Regions from separate parts of the Clostridium sediminicola genome, predicted to be linked through region 2. Evidence: a T-box and tRNA genes for the amino acid it is inferred to sense, from the RefSeq annotation. Region 2 holds a T-box; the other holds one or more tRNA genes.
What was found. The T-box of region 2 lies ahead of metG (methionine--tRNA ligase). A T-box ahead of a tRNA ligase gene usually reads a tRNA of that ligase, here a tRNA-Met.
Positions count from the first base shown of each region.

Region 1: it encodes a tRNA-Met, which carries the amino acid that the T-box ahead of metG (methionine--tRNA ligase) is inferred to sense. The anticodon was not compared.

Region 1 is NZ_BAABMF010000017.1:12,095-23,972, forward strand. Features, by position in the region: gene ftsH (ATP-dependent zinc metalloprotease FtsH) at 1-1,819, opposite strand, end outside; gene hpt (hypoxanthine phosphoribosyltransferase) at 1,973-2,509, opposite strand; gene tilS (tRNA lysidine(34) synthetase TilS) at 2,479-3,909, opposite strand; gene spoIIE (stage II sporulation protein E) at 4,368-6,761, opposite strand; tRNA gene ACQ3F0_RS20630 (tRNA-Met) at 7,576-7,652, opposite strand; tRNA gene ACQ3F0_RS20635 (tRNA-Met) at 7,676-7,751, opposite strand; tRNA gene ACQ3F0_RS20640 (tRNA-Met) at 7,847-7,922, opposite strand; tRNA gene ACQ3F0_RS20645 (tRNA-Leu) at 7,927-8,015, opposite strand; tRNA gene ACQ3F0_RS20650 (tRNA-Met) at 8,019-8,095, opposite strand; tRNA gene ACQ3F0_RS20655 (tRNA-Met) at 8,119-8,194, opposite strand; tRNA gene ACQ3F0_RS20660 (tRNA-Leu) at 8,199-8,287, opposite strand; gene ACQ3F0_RS20665 (S1 domain-containing RNA-binding protein) at 8,469-8,873, opposite strand; gene ACQ3F0_RS20670 (FtsB family cell division protein) at 8,922-9,215, opposite strand; gene yabQ (spore cortex biosynthesis protein YabQ) at 9,271-9,675, opposite strand; gene yabP (sporulation protein YabP) at 9,683-9,973, opposite strand; gene ACQ3F0_RS20685 (RNA-binding S4 domain-containing protein) at 10,114-10,377, opposite strand; gene ACQ3F0_RS20690 (HU family DNA-binding protein) at 10,486-10,761, opposite strand; gene yabN (bifunctional methyltransferase/pyrophosphohydrolase YabN) at 10,855-11,878, opposite strand, start outside.
Region 2 is NZ_BAABMF010000002.1:387,589-399,466, forward strand. Features, by position in the region: gene ACQ3F0_RS05690 (DUF445 family protein) at 1-1,052, opposite strand, end outside; gene metG (methionine--tRNA ligase) at 1,247-3,178, opposite strand; T-box leader at 3,282-3,524, opposite strand; gene ACQ3F0_RS05700 (response regulator transcription factor) at 3,815-4,498, shown strand; gene ACQ3F0_RS05705 (sensor histidine kinase) at 4,500-5,888, shown strand; gene ACQ3F0_RS05710 (hypothetical protein) at 5,972-7,573, shown strand; gene ACQ3F0_RS05715 (polysaccharide deacetylase family protein) at 7,592-8,467, shown strand; gene ACQ3F0_RS05720 (DEAD/DEAH box helicase) at 8,539-11,727, opposite strand.

The sequences.
Region 1 (11,878 bases), on a different contig from region 2:
TATCTACTGTAATAGTATTTCCATCAACTATTGAATAGAAATCTTCTGCAGATAATTTCTCTTTTTCCAATAATGCCTTAGCAACTGCATGCAATTTTTCCATGTGCTCAGTAAGTAAACTTTCTGCTCTTCTATAAGCTTCGTCTACAAAATTCTTCACTTCATTATCAATAAGAGATGCAATTTCTTCACTGTAGTTTTTGCTTTTTCCAAGTTCTCTTCCAATAAATACTTCATTATGATCACTTCCATAAGAAATAGTTCCTATTTTTTCACTCATTCCATATTCCATAATCATTTTTCTAGCTATAGCAGATACTCTTTGAATATCATTAGAAGCACCAGTACTTATATCTCCAAGAATTAGTTTTTCAGCAACTCTACCACCTAGAAGTCCTACCATTTCATCTTTTAGCTTAGACAAAGACATATACGCTTTATCCTTTTCTGGTAAGTGCATAGTGTATCCACCTGCCATACCTCTTGGGATAATGCTTATTTCATGGACAGGATCTGCATGAGGAGAGAACCTCATTACAATAGCGTGACCTGCTTCGTGATAAGCAGTAAGCTTTTTATCTTCATCATCAACTACTCTAGATTTCTTCTCAGGACCAGCAATTACTCTTGCAACTGCTTCTTCTAATTCTTCCATTCCTATTTCGTCTTTCTTTCTTCTTACCGTTAATAACGCTGCTTCATTCATAAGATTTTCTAAATCTGCTCCAGTAAATCCTGGTGTCTGTTTTGCAAGTACATCCATCTTAACATCTTTAGATAATCTTTTGTTTTTTATATGAACTTTTAATATCTCTTCTCTACCTTTTACATCTGGTGCGCCAACTAATATCTGTCTATCAAATCTACCTGGTCTTAATAAAGCTCTATCAAGTATATCTGGTCTATTTGTAGCTGCAATCAGTATTATACCTTCGTTAATACCAAAACCATCCATCTCAACAAGTAATTGATTTAGAGTCTGTTCTCTTTCATCATGTCCACCGCCAAGACCAGCACCTCTTTGTCTACCTACAGCATCAATCTCGTCTATAAATATAATACATGGTGAATTTTTCTTTGCCTGTTCAAACAAATCTCTAACTCTTGATGCACCAACACCTACAAACATTTCAACAAAGTCAGAACCTGAAATACTAAAGAAAGGTACTCCTGCTTCACCAGAAACAGCTTTTGCTAATAATGTTTTACCTGTTCCCGGAGGCCCAACTAATAAAACACCTTTTGGTATTCTAGCACCCATTTCTAAATATTTTTTTGGTTGTTTTAAGAAATCAACAATTTCTTCTAGCTCTGCTTTTTCTTCATCAGCACCTGCTACATCATCAAAAGTAACATTTTGCTTATCTGGAGTTGCCATTTTAGCTCTACTTTTACCAAAATTCATAACTCCTCTATTGCCACCGCCACTTTGTGACTGTTGCATAAACATAAACCAAAATCCTATCAACATTATTATCAAAATAATTGTAGGAAGCGCACTTACCCATATAGGCCATGTTGTAGGCCTCTTCCAGCTTATTTTAACATTATTGTTTGGATATTCTTCAATTATTAATTTTACTATAACACTTTCAGGTGCTACAACCTCGAATTTAGTTTCATCTTTCAATGTTCCTATCGCTGTTCTACCATCATCTTGTATTTCTATATTACTAACTTGATTTCCTACCCATTTTTCTGTAAATTTATCAAAAGTTATTGAGTTACTACTATTAGCTCCTTCTGATAATACTAATGCGGATAATACTACCATTATTAATACTACTATCCAAATAGTTGCACTTGAAATTTTTTTCATCGTAAGCCCCCCTTCATACTTTGATTACTATAAGATTTTAACATATCATATTTTCCTTTACAATATTGTATATTATGGTTATTCCAAAAATGCACAATATATATTAATTATGTTTCTAAATTTATTCATATTTTTGAGTTTACCCACATTTTTTTAAGAATAAATCTCTTCTTTCAAAATTCCTATGTATGGTAAGTTTCTATATCTCTCAGCATAGTCAAGTCCATAACCAACTAAGAAATAATTTTTCACTTCAAATCCTATGTACCTAACATTCGTATCTACTTCTCTTCTCTCTGGTTTATCAAGAAGACATGCTATTTCTACACTATTAGGGTTTCTTGATTTTAAATATTTAACTAAGTATTGAAGAGTATATCCTGAATCAATTATATCTTCAACAACCAGAACTTCTTTACCTTTAATTTCATGATCTAAATCTTTTAAAATCCTTACTACTCCAGATGTTTCAGTTGAGTCTCCATAACTAGATACTGCCATAAAGTCCATATTACAGTATATACTGATTTCTTTCATTAAATCAGCCATAAACGGAACAGACCCTTTTAAAATTCCAATAAGCAACAATTCTTTACCTTTGTAATCTTTACTTATTTGTTGTCCCATTTCTTTAATTCTTGCTCTTATTTTCTCTTCAGTTAAGAGAATTTCTTTGATGTCATTTTGCATTCCTTTTCCTCTCTTTCTATTATAATTTGGAGAATTCTCTTAGTATTATTGTCTATTTTATATTTATTACTAATCCCACATCCAATAATCCAAGCTATATTACCTCCAAAACAAATCATTGGTATCCTATCCCTCTCATGCTGTGGTATCTTCAAATCCATAAAATAATCTTTTACTTTCTTTCTACCCTTCATTCCTAAAGGGGAAAACTTATCTCCATTTTTCCTATACCTTAGTATTATATCATTATTTGCCTTATCATAATCAAAATATTTTATGAATTTATTATTTTTTAAGATTTTTTTACCACTTTTTGATTCAATTAACTTCATTTTCACAGTAAAACACTCTGATTGGATAAAATTTCTTTTATTGATTTCTAATCTATACTCTAAATTTTTATAATCTAATGATTTTTTCACTTCTAGCTTTTTTCTAACAATTATATCTCTATAGGTATTCATAATTTGCACATTGTCTGGTAAGCTCAATACCTTCCCTGTTTCTTTTTGTTGAATTTGAATTATATCATCTATATGTTTTTTTTCAATATTCTTCAGATTGCCTTTTATTTTTTTTATAGTATTTCTTAAAATTCTAGATAAGATTGCTCTATGTTCATTAAACGCTTCTTTTGATATCTTTATTTCATTGCTATTTTCTAAACAGTATCCATCCATCTTTTGCGAAGCTATTGTTTCCAAATAATCATTATCATCTTTCATTATATCAGCAAATCTATTTAACGTGTTAGTAATATCTCCATTAAAGTTTTCTTCAATATATGGTATTAATTCTAACCTAACTTTATTTCTTGAATAAATTGTTTCATAATTAGTCTTATCAATTCTAGGTAACAGTTTGTTATCTTCACAATAGTTTTCGATTTTTTTCCTAGTAATACTAATCAACGGTCTAATAAATATTTTATCTCTTACGGGTTTTATTCCTATTAAACCTTCTATTCCACTTCCTCTTATAAGTCTCATAAGTATTGTCTCTGCTTGATCATTAGCATGATGTGCTAGCGCTATTTTATTTGCTGATATTTTTTTCATCAAAGCAGAAAAATAATCATATCTAGACTCTCTTCCCGCCATTTCACAAGACAATCCCTTTGTTTTAGCAATCTGATGTATATCAAACCTTTTTGAATACAATGGAATATCATATTTAGAGCATATTTCACTCACGTATTTCTCATCATCATCAGAATCTTTTCCTCTTAAACCATGATTTACATGAGCAGCTACAATACGAATTTTAAGTTTATCTTTTAATTCATAAAGAATATGCAAAAGTGCTACTGAATCAGGTCCCCCTGATAAAGCCACAATTATCAAATCATCCTCTTCAATCATATTATATTTTTTTATTGTTTCTTTTACTTTTGTTATCAAACTATACACTTCCCACTATTTCTTTAAATATACTTATTTTAAGTTAAGCTTAACATTATATCTCAATGTCGTATTTGAAATAAAAGACGAACTAAATCAGTGACAAGTGATAAGTTACAAGTTAAGGATGATTTTCTTGCAGAAAATCTTTAACTAAGCCTTTATCATCTTCGATGATTGAATAATGTGCTTTTGCTGATGCAAAAGAAATCTTTTATTTAGTTAAAAGCTTTCGTTTACGAAAGGTCTACACAACTTGTCACTTATCACTTGTAACTTGTCACTATAAATTGCGAAACTCTTTTCTTCGCAATTTATCTATAATGCGAGTCAAAATTAACACTTGCCCTAAAGCATAGGATTATTTTAACATAGTTATATTAGATATTATATACTAAAACTCAAAAAAATAACTCTAAAGCTATTATACTCTTTAAAGTTATTTATAAAGTTTATCTCTAGTATAAATCATATACTTTTGATACTATAACCGTCATGTCATCTTTTGCATAGCCACCACTAAGTTTTTTAGCATTTTCAAGTATACCTTCTGCTAATTCTTTAGGTTTATTTATATTACTATATTTAATGTAATCAAGAACCCAATCATATTTTCCTGTGTGAGTACTATCATAGTCTAATATCCCATCACTCACCATAACAATAATATCTCCATTATTGATATTAGTTGAATATGCATCAATATCTGGTGTATCTAAAACACCTATTGGTAGCGTATTGGATGTTATTACCTTTACTTCTTTTCCTGTTTTTATAAAACTTGCAACAGCTCCTACTTTCATAAAATCTAGCTCCCCAGTATATAAATTAATATTCATCAAATCAACTGTTGAAAACTTTTCATCTTCAGAAAATTTCAAAGTCATAACTGAATTGACCATATTCAAGGCACTATTTTCATTAAACCCTGATTTAATCATAGTCTTCATTAAATCTATTGTTGCCTTACTTTCTTGATTAGCTTCAATACCTGATCCCATACCATCACTTATTACATTAATATACGAATCATCTTGTAATTTACCATAACAATAACTATCACCATTAAACTTATTTCCTTTTTTGCATTCAGCAGTAGCATAAGTAGACACATAATATTTAGGTGTTTCTTCGAAAACAACTCTACAAAGATTAGTATTCTTATCTATATCACATCCATCATTTCTAATACACATAGATGTTTTCAACACTTGATTGAGCAAAGGAACTATTTTTTTCACACATAATTGCACTCCACAGCATGCTGGCAGTGTAGCGTATATAACCACTCTTTCATTTTTATCATTTATGCAGTATATATCTTTGAATTTAATTCCTTTGTTTTCTAGAAGTTTTCTAACTTTTTTTTCAGTATCAAAATCCATTTTTACATCATCATTAAAATCATCTGTAAGTTCTTTGATAGATGAAGACATTCTTTTTATATGACTAGATAATAGATTCCTTGATTCGCTTACCTTTTTACGACTCATTTCACTTATAATATGGTTATTAACTATTTCCTCGGTGTTACTCATTATCAAGGTTCTTTTTATACATTTACGCTCTATTTCATGAGGTATAACACCTTTCCTTCCTTCCTCATAGTTTTCTATTAATTCCCCAAATGCGGCATAGGTAATATAGTTTTCTCTTTTCCAACATATTGAACTCATATCGCAATTACTACAAACTCTATCTGCTAATTTTTCCACAAGAGCATTACCTTTATTTTTCATAGCCAATTTATCATTTTCTGCTAGATTAAACAAAACTTCTGAAACATTCTCTAATATATTTGAATAATCAAAAAGTCTATTAGTTAACTGTGTTTTCATTTTATCTATATAATCTTTATTTAAATACCGTTGCTTTTTCTCCCAATCCAGTTCTAAAATAAATTTATTATATACCTTCCCTGGTAAAACGAAAAATATAATACACGGTATAATTACTTCAAGTAAATTAAATTCAATGCTTAAATTCGCATATAATTTTAATATTAAAAAAATCATTAAACTACTAGTACCACTTATCCATTTTCCACTATCTCTAAATAAACCTGCGATTAACCCACAAGTTCCAAATACACTTATGTATATTAGAATATTATTTGAAGACATACCTATTATTGCTCCTAATGCAATTCCTGAAGCTGCTCCTGTTGTACTGCCATTTACATATGCCATAATTAATATAAATAAAAAACCCAATAAATTTTTCAATGATAATCCATAGAAATCAAGTCCCCATGTTCCTGAAATTATTAAAGAGACTAATATCGCCATACTTAATATCTCTTCACTATTATACAAATGTTTAGTTTTAATATTTCTGAAACATATTATTGATTTACCTATCATAAAATATAATGGAAAGATACAGGTCATTTGTAAAAAAGCATTAAAGAATGCTATATTTATTGATAACCCACTAATAAAAATTTCACTTAAAATCATTTCTATAAATACTACGCCAAGAATAATTGCCAACTTTGTTTCTCTTTTAAATTTCCCAATTAAGTATGCTAGAATAACTATAGTTGATAATACAATAAAATACTCATATATATTACTAACTTTATCAATTAAGAACATATAAGCAAAAAAACTTCCTAGTGCACATGGTAATAATAAATCTTCTTCTTTATAAAAGGTCATGACTATCACAAATGCAATCCCAAAAGGTGCTATAGTTTGATCTACATTCAATAACAATACTCTGCTAACAAAAAAAGAAATACTGAAATATAAGGCTATATTTAAGAGCTTCGAATTTTCTAATTTGCTTTTACTTTTATTTCTTTTCTTCCTCACTCTATTATAAGTTGATACTTCAACTCCATATTGCACAATAAACACCTCCAAAGATTTGATTGACAGTTTAAATTATAACAAAGTTAACTGGAATTTATTGTCAATTAATCGTGCTCTAAAAAAAAAATCGTAAGACATGAGGTGTTAGAAATTTTTAAATTATTACTTTTAACGATTTTCTTTTCAGTTTTTCTTTTTATAAAAAAATATCCTTAATCACTTCAAAACTCTTGTATTTGTTTTTATCTAATGATAATTTTTATATTTTTAAGAATATAAATTATTAACATATATATATTTTTATTATAGATTTTGTCATACGATTTTTGTCATAGCAATTCAATTTGACATTTTACTTAAAAATGAAAGACACAATTGAAATAAAAGACGAACTAAAACAGTGACAAGTGACAAGTTAATGATGATTTTCTTTGAAAAAATCTTTAACTAAGCCTATATCATTTTTGATGATGGAATAAAGATCTTTTGCTACGCAAAAGGATTTTTTATATCTTTTGTTTTATTAAAAGCTTTCGTTTACGAAAGGTATCCACAACTTGCCACTTGTAACTTGTCACTATAAATTTCAAACTTGTTTCTCAATCTATAATTAATGTGCATTATAAATCACTTTAAAACTAAAATATATAAAAAAAAAGCGGCAAAGCCGATTGGCTATGGAACCTTAGGTTCCCTTCGACGACGCTATCGCATCTGAGCACCCTCCTAAAAGAAGCGGGAAATACTTCCCCTGCACCCCTTCATTTTTTATTGCATAGAAAAGTATAAATTTTATACTTTTCTATACAATAAAAAAAAGCACTTATAAATTATAAGTGCTTTCTATATATGGTAGCGGAAATAGGACTTGAACCTACGACCCACCGGGTATGAACCGATTGCTCTAGCCAGCTGAGCTATTCCGCCTCATTACATAAATATTAGATTTTTGGTTGCGGAGACAGGACTTGAACCTGTGACCTTCGGGTTATGAGCCCGACGAGCTACCAACTGCTCCACCCCGCGTTATTATATATTTAAGAATTCACAACTTGCAACACAAATAGTTTTCTTGGTATTAATGAAACTATTCAGCTTTTCAATAAGCATCAAAAAACTAATGGTTGCGGGAGCAGGACTTGAACCTGCGACCTTCGGGTTATGAGCCCGACGAGCTACCAACTGCTCCATCCCGCGTTATTGGTGCCGAAGACCGGAATCGAACCGGTACGGTGTGTTAGCACCGCAGGATTTTAAGTCCTGTGCGTCTGCCAGTTCCGCCACTTCGGCATTTGGTAGCGGAAATAGGACTTGAACCTACGACCCACCGGGTATGAACCGATTGCTCTAGCCAGCTGAGCTATTCCGCCTTAATGCATGATATTAGTTTTTTTGGTTGCGGAGACAGGACTTGAACCTGTGACCTTCGGGTTATGAGCCCGACGAGCTACCAACTGCTCCACCCCGCGTTATTGGTGCCGAAGACCGGAATCGAACCGGTACGATGTGTTAGCATCGCAGGATTTTAAGTCCTGTGCGTCTGCCAGTTCCGCCACTTCGGCATTTCTTTTTCGTCTCCGTTTGGCGACATAGACTATTATATATTAATCATTTTTCATTGTCAACACTTTTTTTTATTTTATTTTTATTTCTTTTATTTATTAAAGTTATACAGTCTATAAACACGCACTATAACTGCCTTAAGGTAAAATAAAAAAGGAACGAAAGTTCCTTTTTATCTTGTTATCCTTTTTTGGAATATTTGCCACTTTTACCATTTTGGTGCTTTTTCAAGTCTTGCGCTCTTTCTTCACTATCTTTTAAAAACTTTGATAGAGCGTCTTCAAAATTTTCTTTTACTTTTTTTTCTCTGTTTTTGTTCCAGTCAATTTCTTCTGGTCTAACAGATTTCTTTTTTGGGTTCGCTTGCTTAATTGATAAACTAATTCGTCCACCATCATCTACAGAGATAACTTTTACTTTAACTTTGTCTTGCTCTTTTAAATGTTCTTTTATATCTTTTACATATGTATCAGAAACTTCAGATATATGAACAAGACCAGTTTTCCCCTCCACTTCTACGAATGCTCCAAATTTAGTAATGTTAACTACTGTACCTTCTAAAATGCTTCCTAATATTAAGGCCATGTTAATAAAATTCCTCCTCATTGTATATAAAAAATTATTGCGAACTTATTATTGGTTTTGTTGCTCTTCATCAACTACAACTGTTTCTCCTTCTTTAATAAACCCTAGCCTTTCTCTTGCTAATTTTTCAACATATCTAAAAGTGTTGGACATTTTTATTTGATCAAGCAAATTTTTATTTTCATCTTCAACTTTTTCTAATTCCATTGAATAATTAGCTAAAACTGCTTTTTTCTTATTCATTACAATCTCTTGATGAATAAAAGTGTAACCTAAATAGATAAAAATTGCAGCTAATATTAAATTTTTCAATTTTGATTTCGATTTAGATTTATTTTTCATCTCAATACTCCTAAAATATATTATATCTATATTTTAGATGTCTTTTAATATATATTCAAGAATTATTTCTATTTTTCTTGATAATATTGTAATAAAATAGCTCTAGAGGGTATATTATTATGTTAAATAATATTCTAATTAATTTTAGGATAAAATTCAACAATTTATTTTCAAATTTTATAAAGTAATTACTAAAAAGCTTGATATACAAAAATATTCCTAAAAAAATCAAGAGATATACATACAATAAAGCATAAGCATATCCATTATATAATAAAAAGATAAAATCAAGCAAACCAACTAAAATCCAAAATAATATATCTTCAATGAATGTAAGATATCTATTTGGGTTTTCAAAACCTCTGATTATCCTATATATATCAAATAAAATCCCGGTTATTAATCCAGTTGTCAGACTAAAAAATAAAACATTTAGTTGAGTATCTAATTCCATAATCATAATTTACTCACCTAAATAATCTTGCGATTATACTTTCCTTATCACTTTTACTTTGAGTTGTAGAATAAATAATGCTATTTACCTGTCCTAGAATAATCACATCACCATATTGAACATCAAGTTTATTCATTTTCAAACCTTCGCCTTTTATAGTTAACTTCCCAAGCTTTGTATCAAGTTGTATAATGTTTTCATCAAAGGATATTACTTCTACCACTCCTGAAAGGACTAATTTATTCCTATTTTCTAAAGATAAATTACTTTTATTTATATCAACTATTTCTTTTTTTGCTTCCATGGTCACCCCTCCTACTTGTAAATATTTATATGCTATAATTGCAGTTTTTATTACTATGGATAACTAACTAAAACTACAAATCATTACAAGTCTACAAGGTATTCAATTACTCTGTGAAGGGGTTAACTATTAGTACACAGTTATGGTTGATTTTCTTCTGAATCAATAATTATCTCATACATATTCTTAGCATCAGCCTTATTGACATGACTAGCAATATTTAAGACTTTTGCTTTAAGTTCGCTTTTAGCAAACCTAATTTCTATTATATCATTTTCTTTCACTTCTGTACTGGCTTTTGCATTTTTTCCATTAATTGACACTCTACCACTTACACATGCTTCTTTTGCAATTGTTCTTCTTTTAATAATTCTAGATATCTTCAAAAATTTATCTAATCTCATACTATCCTCCTATAAAGTAGAAAAACCGTATCTCAGCTCTTTTTTAAAGAAACTATAAATACCTTCCTACGCAATATAAAACAAAAAACCCAGTATCCTGGGCTTTTATTATTTGTTAACTCTTTCTTTGAATTCTTTACCTGCTTTAAATACAGGAGCTATAGATGCTGGAATTGTTATTACTTCTTTAGTTCTAGGATTTCTTCCTTGTCTTTCAGCTCTTTCACGAGTTTCGAAAGTACCGAATCCAACTAATTGTACTTTATCTCCACCTTCTAACGCTTCTTCTACGCTTTCTATAAATGCTTTTAAAGCCATTTCTGCATCCTTTTTTGTTAACCCACTCTTATCAGCCATTTTTGCTACTAAATCAGATTTATTCACTTTTGTTACCTCCTTAAAATAATCGTAAAGATATAAGTTTTATTCTTTTTTTTATTTAAAAATCCTTCTTTTTGAAGAAATTTTTTCAAAATTTTAATATTTATTCTTTTTTGCTTCTTCCCAAAGTTTATCCATTTCTTCCAAATTCATTTCTTCTAATTTTTTCCCAGTCTTTAAAGCTGATTCTTCTATGTATTGAAATCTTGAAATAAACTTTTCTATAGTATAATTTAATGCAAACTCGGGGTCAATGTCAAGAAATCTTGCCACATTTACCAAAGTAAATATTAAATCTCCTATTTCTTCTTGTATTTTTGCCTTATTTTGGGATTTATATACCTTTTTGACTTCTTCATATTCTTCAATTATTTTATCAAATGCATAAGATACATCATCCCAATCGAATCCAACTTTAGCAGCTTTCTTTTGAACTTTTTCAGCCCTTATTAAACCTGGCAAATTTTGGGGAACTCTTTTTAGTTCCTCTGTATAGGAATTAATATCTTTTTCAACTTTTTTAATCTTCTCCCAGTTCACTAATACATCATCTGAATCTTTCACTTTAGTGTTTCCAAAAACATGTGGGTGTCTGATGGTTAATTTATTACTTATTCCTTCAATAACATCATTTACACTAAAATATCCTTCATCCTTACCTATCTGTGAATGAAATACCACTTGTAGGAGTACATCGCCTAATTCTTCAATTATTCCATCAACATCTTTATTATCTATAGCTTCAAGAACTTCATAACATTCTTCTATAAAACATCTTTTAATAGATTCATGGGTTTGTTCTCTATCCCAAGGACAGCCATCTTCTCCCCTGAGTTTTTCCATAATATTTAGCAAATCATAAAAATCCCTAGTATTATCTAAATCTTTTGGAATATAAACCGATGTCAAATAATCAATATCTTCTTGTCTATCAAGTTCATAAAGATAAATTTTTCTTATACTTTCAAGCCCCTTTACTCCAGCCGCTCTAACAAAATAAATTTCTGTGTCATCCTTGTAATACTCGCATAATTTAAGCTTAACTTCAGAAGCGATAAATTTATCATATACCTGTGTTATAACAGTGTCAACTCTTTTATCATAAATTTGATTATTTATA
Region 2 (11,878 bases):
ATACTTTCACCCAACTTACACAACGTATCTTCAGTTAACAACTTTTCTCCGAAAATGGAAGATAAGTACTCACTACTAGACTTTATTTTTTCTATTGATAAATTTCTTGTCATATCTAATAAATTATTTTTAAGTATTTCATCAATAAATTTATTTATAACTAATACAATTTCTACTTGATTATCTTCATTCTCAAGGTGATCATTAATAGCACCTATAACTTTTTCATAAATCGAATCTGCAGTTATAAACATTGCAACCATTGGATTTAAATTAGTACTTACCATACTTGCAATAGAATTTTTTATTTTATCTTTAATGTCATCTTTTTCAATGAACTTCTTAATAAATACTGAAATTTCTTCTCTACGGTTATATAAATAAACTTTAAAGGAACCTACAACCCCTGCTGGAACAATTTCTTCTAAAGATTTCTCATTTTTAGTTAATTGGACTATCTTTGTTTCAATAATACTAGCTAGTTGACTTCTAAATCCTTGTGAATTTTTATACTGAACACATTTTGCTAAAATATTTGCTTTTGTATTTTTATAATATGAACTTTCTAACAATTCTTTCGGATTTTTTTGAAGCTCTTTTGATATATAAGTTTGTAAAATATTTCTTAGTTCTATTTTAAACTTATTTCCTTTTATTGTTGTTAAAATCGCCTCATTAATTTTGTTATTAATATATTTTTGGCTACATTCATATTTAGAGCCAAATAAAGCTCTTAACTCATGACCTATAGTAGATCCTTTTATTTCTAAATCACTAATCTTACTACTCACCCATTTTTTTAATTTACAATTCATTTCATTAGAACAAAGTGACTGAACTAATGTTTCACTAGTTAGTAAATGATCCCCTATTGCATCTGCTACACTTTTAGCTATTCTATTTTTTTCTTTTGGTATCAATCCTGGAGTGAAGGGGATTTTAACCCCAAATATTCTTTTTTCAGTATGTGGTTTAAATAGCATTTTTATTGCTAACCAGTTAGTAATATATCCAATAATTGCTCCTATCATTGATGTAAATAAAATTTTCATTGTATCCTTCTCCTTTAACTATACACAACTTTTAACAAAAATAATTTTACTACAAAACATTAAAAAATTAAATAAATTTAAATATTAATTTTACATTATAAAAACAGCTCCTAAAATATATATTCAGAAGCTGTTTCTCAATTGGATATTTTCCGATAGAAAATATCCATCAACTCTTAATTCTTAATCATTTACTACCTTACAATAGATCCAGTTGGAAGTTTTCCAGGATCTACAGCAAATAATTTATCCTTATCATCAGAAGCAGCTAATATCATACCTTGTGATAACTCACCTCTTAATTTAACAGGTTTTAGATTAGCAACTATAACAACATATTTGCCTACTAATTCTTCAGGTTTATAATATTGTGCTATACCAGAAACTACTTGCCTTGTTTCTGGTCCGAATTCTAATTTTAATTTTAGTAATTTCTTAGCCTTCTTAACTGGTTCACATTCTAAGACTTTCGCAACTCTTAAATCAATTTTCTCAAAATCTTCTATAGTTATTTCAGGTTTAATTGGCTCAATAGTCGCAACCTCATTAGCCTTTATTTGTGCTTCTCTTATCTTCTCTAGTTCCTCTAATTTTTTATCAATATCAATTCTAGGGAAAATTGGTTCTCCTTTTCCTAACTTGACTCCTGCTTTTGTACCATCAAATGAAGCAATGCTATCCCAGCTAGTAAGTTCAACTTTTAATTGTTCACCCATTTTCTTACTTGTATCAGGTAAGAAAGCTGAAACCATCACTGAAACTATTCTTAAACTTTCTAATAAATTGTAAAGAACTGTTCCTAGTCGTTCTTTTTTAGATTCATCCTTAGCAAGTACCCAAGGCATTGTTTCATCTATATATTTATTACTTCTTCTAACTAAAGTCCAAATTTCATCTAATGCTTCTGGAAGTTTTAGCTCATCCATTCTTTTTTCTACTTTAATTGGCGCTTCTAATGCAAGTTTTATAAGTTCATCATCAATAGGCTCTTTTGCAATAGGAGCTTGAATTTCTCCATCAAAGTATTTATTAAGCATAGCAATTGTCCTATTTAATAAATTACCTAAATCATTTGCTAAGTCAGCATTTGTCTTTTTGATGAATATTTCATTATTGAATAATCCATCTTGACCAAAAGGAATTTCATGCAACAAATAGTATCTTACTGCGTCAACACCGAAATTCTCAACAAGTACAACAGGGTCAACAACATTTCCTTTTGATTTTGACATTTTACCACCATCTACAAGTAACCAACCGTGACCAAATACTTGTTTTGGTAACTCCAACCCTAATGCCATTAACATTATAGGCCAATATATTGTGTGGAATCTCAAAATATCTTTTCCAACCAAATGAACATCACAAGGCCAATATTTTTGATATAATTCATTATTATCTTGATCATAACCTAGAGCAGTTATATAGTTTGATAGCGCGTCTACCCAAACATAAATAACATGTTTTTCATCAAAACTTACTGGAATTCCCCAGTCAAAAGTAGTTCTTGATACACATAAATCTTGAAGGCCAGGTCTTAAAAAATTGTTTAACATTTCATTTTTTCTTGATTCAGGTTGAATGAAATCTGGGTGTTCTTCAATATATTTTATCAATCTATCAGCATATTTTGACATCTTAAAAAAGTATGCTTCTTCCCTTGCTGTTTCAACTGGTCTACCACAATCTGGACACTTTCCGTCAACTAATTGAGTTTCTGTCCAAAAAGATTCACAAGGAGTACAATATCTTCCTTCATATTGATCTTTATATATATCTCCTTGGTCATATAACTGTTTAAATATTCTTTGAACAGTTTTCACATGATAGTCATCTGTTGTTCTTATAAACTTATCATAATCAATATTCATTATTTTCCAAAGATCTTTTATACCTGCAACAATATTGTCAATATACTCAATAGGCGCTACCCCATTTTCCTCAGCAATTCTTTGTAATTTTTGACCATGCTCATCTGTACCAGTTAAGAAAAATGTATCATAACCAGTCAGTTTTTTAAATCTTGCAATAGCATCCGCAGCAACAGTTGTGTAAGTATTTCCTATATGAAGATTTGCAGATGGATAATATATTGGTGTAGTGATGTAATAATTCCCTTTACTCATGATTTCTCCTCCTTATTTTTAATAAATTATGCTCCAAACTCGCAATTACTAATGCACAATTCAAGCAATTTTATATACAAAAAAGTCCCTAAGTAATAATCTACTTAGAGACGTATAAACGTGGTACCACCCTAATTTATCTTTATCTCACAATAAAGACCTCAAAAGTGACTCCTCAATATGATTCCATCACTCTGCATTATAACGGTTGCATCCGAAAATCCCTACTTAATTTCGAGAAATTTGCTCCAAGGCCATGTTCATAAACTTCTGTGCTACTAGCTTTCACCTACCCTAGTTCTCTATAAACACTTTCATTTACTACTCTTCTCTTCAACGCAATAAAAATATAATATTCTTAATAAAATATTATGCTAAATCTCTCCCTATGTCAATATGATATCCCAAAATTAAATATTTATTCCACTTTTAATACATAATTAATGTGATATAATTTATTTCGTAATGATAAAGATAATAATATCAGGTTACAGTTGACAATTGACCGTTGACAGTTGACAGTAAAAGACACCTTTTCCTACGTAAAAGGCTTAACTTTAAGATTTTCTAAAAGAAAATCTCATTTACTGAAAACTGTACACTGTCAACTGTCAACTAAAAAAGGTGGTTTTGTCAATGAATGAGAAAATACTTTTAGTAGAAGATGAAGCTTCTATTAGAAAATTCACAAAAATAGTATTAGAAAAAGAAGGTTTCAGAGTTGTTACTGCAGAATCAGGTGAACAAGGTTTAGAGCTAGTAAATAAAGAAAATCCAATAATAGTACTTTTAGATATAATGCTACCGGGTATAACAGGCTTTGAAGTTTGCAAAAAAATACGTTCAAACTATACAGATATAGGGATTATAATGTTAACAGCAAGAGGCCAAGATAACGATAAAATATGTGGATTGAATAATGGTGCAGATGATTACGTTGTAAAACCTTTCAACCCATTAGAATTATCTGCCAGAATAAAATCTTTACTTAGAAGAATGAAATCAGAAACAATTGAAAATTTCATTAAATCAGGCCCTTTTAAATTAGACTTAGATAATCAAATTGCTTATAAGGATGAAATTGAATTAAGTTTGACACCAAAAGAATTTTTAATGTTAAAAATTCTTATGCAAAATAAAAATAAAGCTCTTAGTAGAAGTGAGTTACTAGATTTGGTATGGGGTTATAACTACTTCGGAGATACCAAGATAGTTGATGTTAATATTAGAAGAATCAGGAGCAAACTTGAAGAAATGCCTTCCAATCCTAGTTATGTAGAAACAGTTTGGGGAACGGGCTATAGATGGAAGGAGAATTAATTTGAAATCTATAAAAACCAAAATCGCTCTTAGTTACCTTGTGATAATTGTTATTACTGTATTGTTAGCGGAGATGAGTTTGATCTCTCTGTTAAGAAAATATTATTACTCTAATACAAAAGAAATTTTGCATAATGAAATAACTCTATCAGCAGATTTTTATAGAACTTATTTATCTTCACAAAGCCTAAAAGATAATATAGCAAAAGATGTTGATATATTTTGGAAAAATACAGAAGCAGAAGTGCAAATAATAGACACAGAAGGAAACGTTTTAATGGATTCAATTGGGTTTTTACCTAAATCACCTATTTCATCCACAGACTTTGTTTCAGCCTTATCTGATGAATTTGGTTATGATATTCACATGTCACAAGCAAAAAATGAAAACTTAATGAGTGTTGCTTATCCATTAAAATCTGGAGATTCAATAGTAGGTGTAATTAGGTTTATAACCTCATTAAAAAAAGTTGATGCTACCATAGAAAAAATTTCAGTATATCTATTTTTATTAGGTATATTATTAATTATAATCTCTACTATAGTTAGTCTTTTTATTGCAAATTCAATAACTAAGCCAATATCAGTTATAACTACAGGGGCTGAAAATTTAGCGCACGGTAATTTTGAAGACTCTATAGAAAAAATTTCTGAAGATGAATTAGGAAAATTAACAGATACCTTAAATTATATGTCAAAAGAAATCATAAAAAACGAGAAACTAAAAAATGATTTTATTGCTTCTGTTTCACATGAACTTCGTACTCCTTTAACCTCTATAAAAGGCTGGGCAGTCACTCTTGGATATATCGCTCCAGATAATTCAGATGAATTCAGTGAAGGTTTAAAAATTATTGAAGATGAAACTGATAGACTAAGTAAACTAGTTAACGAATTACTTGATTTTTCCAAATTAGCTTCTGGAAATATAACTTTAAATACAACACAGATTAATATAAATAATTTTTTAAAAGATATTGTAAAAAAAATTGCCCCTAGAAGCCAAAGTGAAGGAATTAAAATTTCATGTAATTTTTATAGTGATTTACCCACTGTAAATATTGATAAAGATAAGATTACCCAAGCTATAATGAATATTATAGATAACTCCTTTAAATTTACTCCTCAAGGTGGTTCAATCTGTTTAAATACAAAACTCTTAGATGAAAGTGTTGAAATAAGCATTGAGGATAATGGTTGTGGAATTCCAAGTGATGAATTACCTCACATTACAAAAAAATTTTTTAAAGGAAAGAACGCTAATTCAAAAAATGGTATTGGTTTATCAGTTTGTAAAGAAATTATTTCATTGCATAATGGTAGTATTAAAGTAAATAGTTCAGAAGGTATAGGTACAAAGGTAAAATTATACCTTCCTATACAAAAATAATAAATATAAATTTAATATTTTTGTAACCTATTCTTGTATTGAGATATTATAATTAGAATATAATAGTTTATGGAGGCACACTGATGAAACATTTTAAATTTATAACCTTATTTACAACAATAATTTTTTCTTTAATCATACTAACATCATGTAGTACTTCAAAAATATCATATACTGCTGAAATTAGTGCTCCGGAAAAAACTAATGTTCCAATTTTTGGGACATGGATTGTAGAAAAATATATTTTACCTACTGGTTTTTCTGATTCAAATATTAAAGTAGATACTCAAATTGGAAATAAATTTATTTTTGATGCAGATAAAGCAGTTGTAAATGAAAATATCTACTATAATTTAGATTATAAAATCAAGTCAATTTCTACTGAAGATTACTTTTTAAATAATTTTAAAACAAACCCTTCTACACTTAATATTAATGATAGTACTATTAATGTAATAACTTTAAGTAGCGACGATAGTTTCTTAGATAATTATGTGCTTTTAGAAGATGAATCCTTAGTTACTTCTAAAAACGGAATATTTTACTTTTTGAAAAGAATTGACTCATCAGAAGAATCTGACAACATAGATTTAATTCCTAAAGAAGGTGAAATTCAAGAAAAAGATGAAGTAAATGATAAAACTGAAATGCATTCTGATGATAACTCTTCAGTTAATGAAAAATCTGAAAATATCTATTCAGATATAATTGAGTCAGGTATGCTCCTATGTTTAAAGAGCTATAAACCAAAAGATTATAATATACCTTACTCGTTAACAGATTCAGTTACTGAGCCTAGTTATAGAACACTTTGGATAAGTTATAATGGTAAATACGTTTGTGAAGTTAATGAAGTTCCTTATATTCTTCTTCCAAGAAAAACAGGATTTTGGAGAATAGATACTGATAGAATAGTTGAAAAAAAATATGTTAAAGACTATCTTTATGCTTATCCTATTCAATCACAAGTTAGCAAATCAAAGGATGACGATATTATTCCTGAGAATGCAGAATTCAATGACTTGATAGATATAAATTTTATAGGTAATGACTACTTATCATTAAATATGAACAGTGCTATTTTCTTTAAAGAGTCTGATCAATCATATAGTTATCAATTAATGAGGGTTGTCCCTATAGATACTATAAATGGAATAAATATAACTCCTATACCAATCACTGAGATATTAGGTGAACCCGGTAAACAAGCTTTGAAGGATGGAGCTATTTCATTCCTAAATTCTGCAGACGAAGAAACAAAAAAATCTCTTGAGACCACACCCGAATATCTCAGTTTTGGAGTAGTAAGAGATGTTGGTAAATGGATTATTAAGGGTAGATTAAATTATGTTAATGAGGCTTCTAGAGGTAATTATGCAGATTTTACAATCCCAATAATACCATCAAAAGATTTAGTAGCCCATGATAATCTTTACCCATCATGGAATTTAATTAAAGAAAAAGTTCCTGAGGCTGTTGATGCTTATTCATCACCTTTAGAAAACTTTATAATTGTTTTAACTTCAAAAAATATTTTAACTTATTCAGTAGAAAACGGTGTAATTGCTTCAGAACCACTAATTGATTTTCCTTTACAAAAAGATGAAATTCCTATAATGTCTCAATGGGCTACAGGCAATTATGTTAATTCTTGGACTAAAGCAGCTACCACTAAAGAAAAATAACTCAAAGGATGGGATGACTTGAAAAATTCAATTAATATGACAAAATCAAAAATAGTTTCATGTTTATTACTTTCACTACTTATTCTTTTATTGTTATCAGGATGTACTGTTACTAACAATAATCAGTCTAAAAATAATAATGTTAATGAAAAAAACATCAACTCAACTGACAATACTCAAAACAATAGTAATAGTAAAAATGTACCTGAAAGTTCTGAAAATGAAGTTGATAATGAAGCTCCAGAAGATAAAACAGATAATAAAGACTCAACAGATAAACCAGCAGAAGCACCTGAGAATGAAAAAATTGCTTACTTAACATTTGATGATGGTCCCTCAAAAGAGGTTACTCCTGAAATCCTAAAAATACTTGATGATTACAATGTTAAAGCTACTTTCTTTGTAATGGGATTAAAAGCTGAAAGATATCCTGAATTAATTCTTGAAGAACATAATAAAGGTCATATTGTTGCTAATCATACTTATGGTCATAACGAAGAGTATTTGTATGCTAATACTGATAATTTTATGAATGATATTTATAAAGCGGAAGACGTATTAAAAAATATCATTCCAGGATATGATTATAAATTAATAAGATTCCCTCAAGGTGCTTTTCATAAAAAGAAAGCTGCTCATCGAGAAGCAGTTAGTCAAGCTGGTTATCACTACGTAGATTGGAATTGTATAAATGGCGATTACCTAGCAAGTACATTACCTACAGACCAAATTATAGAACAAGTAAAAGAAACTTATAGAAACCAGAAAAAACTAATAGTTTTGATGCATGATGCATCCCCAAAAACAACTACAGCTGAAGCTTTACCTGAGGTCATTGAGTTTTTAAGAGCTGAAGGATATACATTTAAAACTTTAGAAAAATTAACGAAATAATAATAAAGGAATATTGCACCTTACAAGGTTAATATTCCTTTATGTTTTAATAATGAATAATAATATTTGTATTAAATATTAAATATATACTTCAAATCATCTTCATTAAGCATACTTTCGAAATTTTCTTTATCTAAATCTAAATCAATTAGTTTATCTACAATGTCTTTCTTCTTTCGTTGAAGTTCGTAAATTCTTTCTTCGATAGTATCTTTTGTTATAAATTTAAGAACTTCCACTACTTTTTCCTGACCTATTCTATGCGCCCTATCAGATGCTTGGTCTTCAACTGCAGGGTTCCACCATGGATCATAATGTATTACTCTATCTGCTGAAGTTAAATTCAATCCTGTACCTCCAGCTTTTAGAGATATCAAGAAAATACTTGCTTCTCCATTATTAAATCTCTTTACTAGCTCTGTTCTTTTATAAATTTTCGTATTTCCATCCAAATAAAGCGTTTCTATTTCCTTAGCATTAAGTCTTTTCTCAATGCTTTTGAGAATTGTAGTAAACTGTGAAAATAATAGAACTCTACTTCCAGATGAGATACAATTTTGAATAACTTCATCTAAAGTCAACATTTTTCCATTATCAAAATTATAATTTTGAAGTAAAACCTTTGGGTCACAACATATTTGTCTTAATTTCGTTATCATAGCTAATATTTTCATATTACTTTCACCTAGACTATAATTCTTTATGTTATAAACTATTTCATCTTTTATCGCATTTTCATAAGCTTTGTATACTTTTTCTTGTTCGTCTGTCATTTGAATTAAAATCTTATGTTCAATTTTAGGAGGTAACTCTTTAACCACATTCTCTTTTAACCTTCTAAGAATAAAAGGACTTATAATTCTTTTTAGAATTGCTAGTACTTCCTTATTTTTATCATTTACTATTGGTGATTCAAATCTATCATAGAATTTTTTATAATCCATCAAATACCCTGGTATAACAAAATCAAAAATAGACCACAGTTCCTCAATTGAATTCTCAATAGGAGTCCCAGTTAAAGCTATCCTATGTTGTGAGTGTAATCTTTTAACACTTTTAGCATTCATAGATGAAGAATTTTTTATATTCTGCGCTTCATCTAATATACAAAAATTCCAATTATAACACTCATACAAATCAATATCTCTCTTAATTAATGGATAAGAAGTTATTATAATATTATAATTTTCAAGAATATTAAATTTTTCTTCCCTTTTTGCTCTAGCTCCATCCATTACTAAAACTTTCATTTTAGAATCAAATTTATCTATCTCATCCTTCCAATTATAAATTAATGAAGAAGGTGCAATTATCAAGCTAGGATTATCTTTATTTCCTTTAAATGATTTAATAAGGGATATAGTTTGAATTGTTTTTCCAAGTCCCATCTCATCCGCTAATATTCCCCCAAGCTTTAACTCACTTAAGTTAGCCATCCATTTTACACCTACCTTTTGATATTTCCTCAAAATGCTATTGAATGGCTCCTCTATAACGAATTCATCATTAAATCTTTTTAACTTTTCAAGATAATTTTTAAGTTTCTCTTCTACATTCATACATTCATAATCATTTTGAAGCAAACTATTTATATATATTATCTTATTTTCAGGTAATATAATGTTATCTTTTTTAATATCTGATTTTTTTAAATTCAAATACTCAATTATATTCTTAAACTTTTCTAATTCTTTAAGCTTATGAAATGTTTTTCTTTCTTTTAACAATAAGTATAATTCCATTAATTCCTCATTACTAAAATTTTCAGCGTAAAGCTTCAACCCAAGAAGATTATTTTTAGTTAGACTTAAATCTATGTTTAGTCTAAAATTTTTCAATTTCAAAATTTTGTTTTTAAATTTATTTGAATAGTATATTTGACAATAATCTTTTAGTTCTTGTAGACCCGTATTTAAGAATTGTGAAATACTATCCCAACCGTTTAAAACCATAATATTATCATTACTATAAAAATTATAGTTATTGAATATTGCTATAATTGATGTCTCTGTATCAATATCTCTGATAAATGAATTATTTTTACTATTGTTTAAAACATTCAGTTTTATATTAAATGGATGTACAACCTTATCGCCATATGTAAATTTTATATTTGCAATAACACTTTCTCCCTCAATATCAAAAAACACACTTGATATAAAGTTTTCCACAAAAAACTCTTCTTCAATAGTGTTATCCACATCCAATGAACACTTTGCTCTCTTTATTGTGGGTATTATATAAGAATAAATATAATTTAAATCTATTTTAGTGAATTCTAACTGTTTTTTTATTGATAAATCCTTTAATATAGGCGTTATCAATAAAGCTTTAGCTTTATCTATTTTATATAAAACATTTTCCATTGCAATAAATTCATAATCTGATGAAATTGGGTAAAACTTATCTTCTTTTAATTTTAAAATATAGCCGTTTTGATTCTTATTTAGTAGGAATTCAAAAGGAGGAATACCTTTTTTTATTAGACATTTCATACTAGATTTATTTTCTATTTCAATTTCTATTTCTTCTCTTTCATATAACTCTAATATTCTTCTGGTTTGGGTATTTGTAATATATGCTCTTTTATTCTTAAAAAGATTTTTACTTTTCTTTAAACTCATATTAAATCTTTCTTCTATCTCAATGCTTTCATATATCACAGATATTATTTCATAATTATTTTCACTAAAAATATTATGTGAAAAATTCAGTGTGAAATCTTTAGTAAAAGTAATCTCTCCATTTTTAGACATAGTATTTTTAATAAACTTCCCAATATCTTTTACTAAATATGCTCTCTCATTTTTCACTTTTAATTCAACAAAATTTAATCCATTTTCATTAATAAATATTTTTAAAATTAATTCTATCTTTATTATTTTCTTTGATTTATAAAAAATAAGAGATTGTCTAATTGAATTAGCTATCATTATAGCATCTTGAGAAACTGTTTTTTTTCTTGTATCTTCTATTTTAAAAAGTAAAGCAACAATGTGTTCACAAGCTTCAACAGCAGAGAAAAAATTAGTAATTATTCTACAGTCACAATCAATTTTCGTGATTTCGCCTTCTTTATTAATAACAATTGAGCAGTAGTGGGTTTCTTCTTTGTGTATTATTTTACCTTTTACAATACTATTATTCTCATTTTCTTCAAACTGTATTATTTCCACTATCTCATCTTTATAAATTAACTTACCTTTTTCAAAAGTAGAACTACTAGTTATTCCTTTTATTAATGCTTCATTTATTATCATTTTCTCACCTATTTTGTTGTTTGTATTCTCTATAATTATAGTTATTTATCTATATAGTCTGATGATAACACAAGTAACACTATTTCGAAATGAAATTCTATATTGAAGTATTTTATAATATCATACTATTAAAAATAACTTGAATATTTAG